DNA from 2 places in the Mycobacterium kubicae genome. Region 2 is predicted to be linked to the other one. Evidence: predicted binding sites of a transcription regulator. Region 2 holds the regulator's gene; the other holds the start of a gene.
What was found. The regulator LexA, encoded in region 2, represses DNA repair genes until DNA is damaged. The targets are predictions, from matches to a motif close to CGAACANNTGTTCG.

Region 1: cofD (2-phospho-L-lactate transferase) is a predicted target of LexA. The motif match lies at 1,762-1,775, and genes of this name have one in related genera.

Annotation. Positions count from the first base shown of each region.
Region 1 is NZ_CP065047.1:1,352,689-1,357,105, reverse strand. It holds gene I2456_RS06495 (phosphomannomutase/phosphoglucomutase) at 1-102, opposite strand, end outside; gene I2456_RS06490 (DUF3499 domain-containing protein) at 193-714, opposite strand; gene I2456_RS06485 (metallopeptidase family protein) at 893-1,312, shown strand; gene I2456_RS06480 (WhiB family transcriptional regulator) at 1,326-1,670, opposite strand; gene cofD (2-phospho-L-lactate transferase) at 2,014-3,003, shown strand; gene I2456_RS06470 (coenzyme F420-0:L-glutamate ligase) at 3,000-4,361, shown strand; gene I2456_RS06465 (Eco57I restriction-modification methylase domain-containing protein) at 4,358-4,417, shown strand, end outside.
Region 2 is NZ_CP065047.1:2,059,917-2,064,333, reverse strand. It holds gene I2456_RS09845 (PhzF family phenazine biosynthesis protein) at 1-258, shown strand, start outside; gene I2456_RS09840 (peroxynitrite isomerase) at 263-748, opposite strand; gene nrdR (transcriptional regulator NrdR) at 775-1,239, opposite strand; gene I2456_RS09830 (LysM peptidoglycan-binding domain-containing protein) at 1,363-1,869, opposite strand; gene lexA (transcriptional repressor LexA) at 2,166-2,873, shown strand; gene I2456_RS09820 (LGFP repeat-containing protein) at 2,883-4,417, opposite strand, start outside.

The sequences.
Region 1 (4,417 bases), 710 kb from region 2:
GCCGACGTCGTTTACCAGCGGTTCGGTGATCTCCTCACCGACGAGTCCGCGAACGTCATACGCCTTGATGACACGGTGGATAGCCGCGGCGGGCCAAGACATTCTCGGGGTCTCCTGACGACCTTGGTGTTATTCAACTCTTGGCGTCAGCCTATCCGCCCGGCGAAGGGGCGGCCCCAAACGGTCGGACCGTCAGTCGGCGGGATCGGGCAATACCCGAAGATGTCCCCGCCGGCGTCCGGACCGACGCTCGGGGGGTGCGAGCACCCCACCGCTGGGTGCGGCGGCATGTGCCCCGGCGGACTGCAGGTGCGGATCACTCGCAACTCCGACCGAGGGCGGGGGCACGTCGTCCCCGTAACCGTCGTACGTGTCGGAGCCATTCAGGTAACCGTTGAGCGGCGCGCCCGAAGCGCCGGCGTAGGACCGGGTTGCGCCGGAACGGCCTTCGCGCACGGCATCCGCCAGCGCCACCAGGTCATCCTCGTCGGGATGGGTGGGCTCGAGGGTAAGAGGTCCGGCGTGGCGCACGAGCTCCCACCCACGCGGTGCGGTGATGCGGCCGGCATGACCGACGCACAAATCCCAGGAGTGGGGTTCGCGCGCGGTAGCGAGCGGACCCACCACGGCAGTCGAGTCCGAGTAGACGAACGTCAACGTTGCCACTGCGTAGTGCGGACACCCGGGCCGGCAGCAGCGACGGGGTACGTTCACGTTCGAAAGGCTATCGTGCGGCAACGCCGCCGAAGCGACGGACACGCGCATCCGGCGTTCGATGTCTAACCGTTACGATCGGCGCGTGAGCGATCCGCACGGCTTCCCGCGAAGCGGTCGGTTCGAGCCCGGGTCGGTACGGCCGCCCGCCCACCGGGGGCGGCGGCGGGGGCGAGATCTGCGGGGTCCGTTGTTGCCGCCGACCGTCCCGGGGTGGCGCAGTCGCGCCGAGCGCTTCGACATGGCGGTGCTCGAGGCATACGAACCCATCGAGCGGCGCTGGCACGACCGGGTGGCAGAACTTGACGTCGCGGTCGACGAGATTCCGCGCATTGCGGCCAAGGATCCCGAGAGTGTGCAATGGCCGCCGGAGGTCATCGCCGATGGACCCATCGCGCTGGCCCGGTTGATCCCCGCCGGGGTCGACGTTCGCGGCAACGCAACGCGGGCGCGGATTGTGTTGTTTCGCAAGCCAATTGAGCGACGCGCGAAAGACACCGTCGAGCTCGCTGAGTTACTGCACGAGATCTTGGTGGCCCAGGTGGCGATCTACCTGGACGTAGAGCCCTCGGTCATCGACCCGACGATCGATGACTGACTGACGCAAGCGGTCAGATGATGCCGCGCTTGAGGCGGCGACGCTCCCGCTCCGACAGACCGCCCCAGATACCGAAGCGCTCGTCATGAGCCAGGGCGTAGTCGAGGCATTCGTGACGGACCTCGCACCCCAGGCAAATCTTCTTGGCCTCGCGGGTGGAGCCGCCCTTCTCTGGGAAGAACGCCTCGGGATCCGTTTGCGCGCACAGCGCGCGGTCCTGCCACTGATCGGCCGGCACCGGTTCGGGTTCAGGTTCGAATGCGACCGGCGCATCGGGAACCACGCTCAGGTGAGGACGCATGGGTGCCACAGGGGGCACCGTCGCCGATCCGGCAGTGGTGTGCGGTGCGCTACCCATCAGGCCCCTAAGGTGCTCATAGGACATGCCTCCGCCTCCTCACTAATAGAGTGAAATGGTTGCCACTGTTTTGATGTACAGCTACCTAATTCGAACAAGTGATCGAATCTCGGTCTGCGACACCGGAACCGGCCGGCCAACCGGGAAATGACACTGATGTGATTAGACACGGGTTCACAGGTTCGCGCAAGCGTTTCGCCGCATTTCCATATCAGTTCGTGACCAATTTTCGGCGTTTCTGTTGTGAATGGATACCGGCGTGTCTGGTGTTACTGATCACAGGTTCCGCGGGTGGCTCTAGCGCCGAAGATCCGTGCGGCACCGGCAGGTACTGTCCTGCGGTGTGAAGGTCACCGTTCTAGTCGGTGGAGTCGGCGGCGCCCGGTTTCTGGTCGGGGTCCAGCAGTTGCTCGGTCTAGGCCAGTATGCCCCACCGCATTCCGAGCCGGGTCACGAGCTGCGCGCCGTGGTCAACATCGGTGACGACGCGTGGATTCACGGGGTGCGCGTGTGCCCGGATCTGGACACCTGCATGTACACCCTCGGCGGTGGCGTTGACCCACAGCGCGGCTGGGGCCACCGCGGCGAAACCTGGAATGCCATGGCGGAGTTGGCCGCCTATGGCGTGCAGCCCGATTGGTTCCAACTCGGGGACCGCGACCTGGCCACCCATCTGGTGCGCACGCAAATGCTCAATGCCGGCTACCGACTGACCCAGATCACCGCGGCGTTGTGTGACCGCTGGCAACCCGGTGCGCTGCTGCTCCCGGCCAGTGACGACCGTTGTGAAACGCACGTGGTGATCACCGATCCGGCCGACCAGACCACGCGGGCCATTCACTTCCAGGAATGGTGGGTGCGCTACCGCGCGCAGGTGCCCACGCACAGCTTCGCCTTCATCGGTGCCGAAAAGGCGGCCGCCACAAGCGAAGCGGTGGCGGCCATCGCCGAGGCCGACGTCATCCTGGTGGCACCGTCCAATCCGGTGGTCAGCGTCGGCGCCATCCTGGCCGTCCCCGGTATCCGCGCGGCGTTGCGCGCAGCGAGCGCCCCAATCGTCGGCTACTCCCCCATTATCGGCGGAAAACCGTTGCGCGGCATGGCCGATGCCTGTCTGTCCGTCATCGGAGTGGAGTCCACCGCCGAGGCGGTCGGTCAGCACTACGGTGCCCGCCGGGGCACCGGGATACTGGACTGCTGGCTCGTCCACGAGGGCGATCGTGCCGACATCGACGGGGTGGCGGTGCGAGCGATACCGCTGTTGATGAGCGATCCGAAAGCGACCGCCGAGATGGTGCGCGCGGGCCTCGAGCTTGCGGGCGTGGCCCCGTGACCCGTCCGGCGGACCCACCCGGCGAGCACGGCGCGGCCGCGACGATCGAGATCCTGCCGGTGATCGGGCTGCCGGAGTTCCGTCCCGGTGACGACGTGGGCGCGGCCCTGGCCGCGGCCGCGCCGTGGCTGCGCGACGGTGACGTCGTCGTGGTGACCAGCAAGGTGATCTCCAAGTGCGAAGGCCGACTGGTGCCCGCACCGGCCGACGAGGAAGAGCGAGACCGGTTGCGGCGCAAGCTCGTCGAACAAGAGGCGGTGCGAGTGCTGGCGCGCAAGGGCCGCACCCTGATCACCGAGAACCGGTTCGGGCTGATCCAGGCGGCCGCCGGAGTGGACGGCTCCAATGTCGAGCGGTCCGAGCTGGCGCTGCTGCCTGAGGATCCCGATGCCAGTGCCGCGGCGGTGCGCGCGGGGCTGCGCGAACGGCTCGGTGTCAACGTCGGCGTGGTCATCACCGACACCATGGGCCGTGCCTGGCGCAACGGCCAGATCGACGCCGCGGTGGGCGCGGCCGGGTTGCCGGTGCTGCACAACTATTCCGGTGCCGTCGACGCCTACGGCAATGAACTGGTGGTCACCGAGATAGCGGTGGCCGACGAGATCGCGGCCGCGGCCGATCTGGTGAAGGGCAAACTGACCGCGCTGCCGGTGGCGGTGGTGCGCGGGCTGACCCTGACCGATGACGGCTCGACGGCCCGGCAGTTGCTGCGCGCCGGTGAAGAAGACCTGTTCTGGCTCGGCACCGCCGAAGCGATCGACCTGGGCCGCCGGCAGGCGCAACTGCTGCGACGGTCGGTGCGCCGGTTCAGCGACGAGCCGGTACCCGCCGAACTGGTCGAGGCCGCCGTCGCCGAGGCACTGACCGCACCCGCCCCGCACCACACCCGCCCGGTGCGGTTCGTGTGGCTGACCACCCAGGCCACCCGCACCCGCCTGCTCGACCGCATGAAAGACAAGTGGCGCACCGACCTCGCCGGTGACGGGAGGCCCGCCGAGTCGATCGAACGCCGGGTGGCACGCGGCCAGATCCTCTATGACGCACCGGAAGTCGTCATCCCCTTCCTGGTTCCCGACGGCGCGCACAGCTACCCCGACGCCGCCCGTACCGAAGCCGAGCACACCATGTTCACCGTGCCGGTCGGCGCGGCCGTACAGGCGTTGCTGGTCGCGCTGGCGGTGCGCGAGGTGGGCAGTTGCTGGATCGGCTCGACGATCTTCGCCGCCGATCTGGTTCGCGAAGTGCTGGAGCTGCCCGCCGACTGGGAACCGTTGGGCGCCATCGCCGTCGGCTACCCGGCCGAGCCCGCCGGGCCGCGTGACCCGGTGGCCGTCACCGACCTGTTGCTCCGCAAGTGACGACGTTCGCGGGCAAGGCGCCCGCCTCGGCCGACAAGGTCCGCGGCGGCTATTAC
Region 2 (4,417 bases):
GACGACACCGCTCATTACTTGTGGGCGTGGACCGACGAGGACCTCGGAGCGCTGCGCGCCCGGTTCTTCGCCGCCAATCTCGGTGTGACGGAGGACGAGGCAACCGGTTCGGCGGCGATCAGGATGACCGACCACCTCAGCCGCGACCTGGCCATCACCCAAGGCATCGGGTCGGTACTGACCACCAGGTGGGGCGCCGATGGCTGGGTACGGCTCGCCGGGCGCGTCGTCAACGACGGTGTGCGAGAGATGAATTGACCACTCAGCGCTGACGGTGCAGCAGTGCGGCCAGGTGGTGTTGCAGTGGCTGACCGACGGCGCCCATGCGCAGCGAGTAGGACAGCTCGTCGCCGTCGATCCGCAGCGAGCGGCCAAGTGCGGACACCTCTTTGGCCGTCGGGGTCAGTCCGATCTCCGTGGTCGCCATGTCGACTTCGATGACGTTGTCGGTGACCGAATAGGTGCCGACCTCGATCTCGGTGATACCGCTGGGGTGTGCCAACACCAACTCGACGTGCCCGGGTTGTGGCACCCGCAGATATCCCGTCTCGGCGTGCAACGGCTTGCCGTCAGCGACCGCTTTGGTCTTTTGGCCGTACACCAGAAAGGGCTTGCCGACGTGACCGAAGACCACTTCCTCGAAGTATTCGAACGGCTCGATCGTCGGATACTCACCGGCGCCGCGACCCGACCAGACACCCAACAGGGGTGCCAGCGGCGCGACATCAGGATGCAGCTCGGGCGGCATGACAGCAGCCTAGCGGCGCGCGGCGGTCAGCTTGGGGTCGAGACCTGGCGGTGGGAGCGCAGCGCTTCGATCTCCCGTACGAAGTCGTCGGCCGACGAAAAGGACCGGTACACCGAAGCGAAGCGCAGGTAGGCCACTTCGTCCAATTCCCGCAACGGCGCCAGGATCGCCAAGCCGACTTCTTGACTGGGGACTTCCGGTGACCCCGCAGCGCGCACGGTGTCTTCCACCTGCTGGGCCAGCAGGTTCAACGCGTCGTCGTCGACCTGACGACCCTGGCACGCGCGACGCACACCGCTGATGACTTTCTCCCGACTGAACGGTTCGGTGACTCCGCTGCGCTTGACCACCGCCAGAACCGCGGTCTCAACGGTGGAAAACCGCCGACCACACTCCGGGCACGACCGTCGACGACGAATCGCCTGACCCTCGTCGGTTTCCCGGGAATCGATGACCCGCGAATCGGGATGCCGGCAGAACGGGCAGTGCATGGCCGCTCCTTTGCCGCGCTAGCGTCCGAAAACCGAGAACCACTCCGAGCGTACCGGTGCACAGTTTCGGCCGCCCGTCGCCATCACGCTCGGCAGAACCGGCGTGGACGCCGCGGCACGCCCTCAGCCGACCGGTGCGATGAGGGTCTGACCGGCGCTAACCGTCGAGGACGTCAGCCCGTTGAGGTCACGGATCTCCTCGGCGACCTGGCGAGCGGGCGCACCGGGAGCAACCCGGGCGGCGACGTCCTGCAGCGACTCGCCCGGTTCGACGCGCACCACGGCGAGTGAGTCGGGAACACGAGAGGAGGTATCGCCGGACTGGTTGTTCATCGCCCCGCCGAAGTCGGCGATGAGCCCGAGCCACAGGGTGATCAGGCCGGCAAGCACGGCCAACCCGATCGTGGTGGCCACACTGACCGCGCGGCGGCGATGCGGGGCCGTCGACATGGCGACCCCGGTCCCCCGGTACCGCATCGGAGCACCGGCCGGGCGCGACGATGCCGGCCGACGGGAGCGAACCTGCCCGGAGCGGCAGGCCGACGGCTCGTTCAGCGGCCGGGTGATCGGCCGGGAAAGAACCCTGTGCCCGTTCGGCATACGCGACGGGTCTGTGTAGATCATTGTCATTTCGAGTCCTCCGGTCGACTTCTTATCGCTCGTGTGTTCGACCATAGTCGCTCATGTGTTCGACATCCGAACATTTGATCGACGCGTGTCGCACGAGCCAAACGTTAGACGTGACCACCGACAAGCCCTTGCCGGCTGCTAGCAGCTGCATAAGTCGCGGATACCCGATCTATCAAAAAGTTACGCCTTTGTAATTCACTAATCTTTGCCGATTTGAGACATCTTTTTTCGCCCGCACGACACACCGGTCGAACACATGTTTGATTCCTGCCTCGGATGGCGTTACATTCGGTGCCATGAGCGAAAGCAATGACACGTCCGCCCCTGACGGAGTGGCCAGTGATGGCCGCTCGCATAGCTTCGATTCATCGCTGACCGAGCGGCAGCGAACCATCCTCAATGTCATCCGCGCCTCGGTGACCAGTCGCGGATACCCGCCGAGCATCCGGGAGATCGGCGACGCCGTCGGCCTGACGTCGACTTCCTCGGTTGCTCACCAATTGCGCACCCTGGAGCGAAAGGGCTACCTGCGGCGAGATCCGAACCGTCCGCGGGCGGTCGATGTGCGCGGCGCCGACGACGGGGTGACGCCGCCGGTGACCGACGTCGCCGGATCGGACGCGCTACCGGAGCCCACCTTCGTGCCCGTGCTGGGGCGTATCGCGGCCGGTGGCCCCATTCTGGCCGAAGAAGCCGTCGAGGACGTTTTCCCGCTGCCGCGGGAGTTGGTCGGCGAGGGAACGCTGTTCCTGCTCAAGGTGGTCGGTGACTCGATGGTCGAGGCGGCCATCTGCGACGGTGACTGGGTGGTGGTGCGTCAGCAGAACGTCGCGGACAACGGCGACATCGTGGCCGCGATGATCGAGGGCGAAGCGACGGTGAAGACGTTCCGCCGAGCAGGCGGTCAGATCTGGTTGATGCCGCACAACCCGGCCTTCGACCCCATTCCCGGCAACGATGCGACCGTGCTGGGCAAGGTCGTCACCGTGATTCGCAAGGTGTAGCGAGGAGGATCAGTCCGCCTTGACGAAGCCGTTGGCTTGCGCCACATCCTCATTGGCGAACCAGATTTCGGCGAGAGTGTCGTGATACAGCGCGCTGGTCGGCGTGTAGTACAAGCCGAAGCGGGCGCTGGCCTTGATCGGATATCCGTCGGGCGGCTGATAAGGATCGTGGTCCAGCGGCAGATGGATCATCGGGCGCCCTGACGCGTTTGCGCCGGCCGTCGCGGCGGCGACTTGGGTCTGCCCGCCGTATTCGTTGGCCCCTTGCCCGCCTTCTTCAACGGCATCGATGTCGGGGTCGGCGGCTGCATGCCGGCCGCCGCGGCCCTCAGCAGCGGCGTTCGCCCCGTCGGCCGCGGCGCTGTCCAGCACGAGGGACTCGGTGCGCGAGTCACTCGCATAGAAGGTGTCGGGGAACGCCGAGTCCGCCAGATCGTCGTCAGCCGCAACATCGGGTCGGGCGGCTTCTGGAACGTCGGATTCGGGCAGCTGAGTTTCGGGAACGACCACCTCGGCCACGACGGTTTCCGGAACGGCGAAGGCTTCCGGGGCGGCGGTCTCCGGCACGTGCGGCTCGAAAGAGATCGGCTCGGCCAAGTCGGCTTGGGTCACCGGGCGGATGGGTGTGGTGTCCACCGAGTCGGGATCTTCGTCGTCTTGGGACTCGAAGTGTTGCTCGGAGTCGGTGCCATAGGCGCCGCCGCTCGGTACCGGCTCCGGCTCCTCCGGCGGCCCGTCAGCGCCCCGGCGCCAGCTGACCCGCGGCACCACCTCGGCGTCTTCGGCCGCCTGCTCGGGCGGATTGTCGTCGCTCAGCGGGAAACGTTCCGAACCGTAGTCCAGGTCGTCGTGTGACCAGCGGCCCTCGGGATCCGGCTCGTATCCGGCGGCCGGCTCCGGTTCCCGTGCATAAGCGTCCAGGTCGGGCGGGTAGGCGGGGACGGCCGTGTCCTGCCGCGCTCGTCGCCGGCGCATCCCGTTGATCACCAGTACCGACATGACGATCAGCAGCAGCACCGGGACGGCGGCTGCCAGCCACCACCAGTGCCAGGTGAACGTCTTGCCGTGCGGCGGTGGAGTCGACGCGCTGGGCTGGTTCTGCCCGGACACCTGCAGGCCGGACAGCAGTGGTGCCAGGTTGGCCGGATCCGTGCTGAACGTGTTCTTCGCGCGGTTCCACGCGATCTTGCCGCCGGTGAACTTCTGGGCGATCACGTCGCCGTCGACGGTCTGGTCACCGACCGGTGCGCCCAGCTTCCCGCTGGCTCCTTTGAGCTTGTCCCACGCGGCCTTGATGGCCCCGCGCACGACGAACGCGCCATGATCTGGCGTCCAGAAAATCACCGGCTTGTCGGCGGCGGAGAACGTCGCCACCCGACTGGCCGGCCCGATGCCGCCGTCCGCCTCGTTGGCGATCGGGAAACCCAGGTCGCTGCTCACCGGTCCGCCCAGCGACTCGTACTTCGCCAGGATGTCGCTTTCGACGGCGTTGGCACCGGTAGCGGGGCTGAAGAACACCTTGCCGCCGGCGAAGTCCTGCGCTA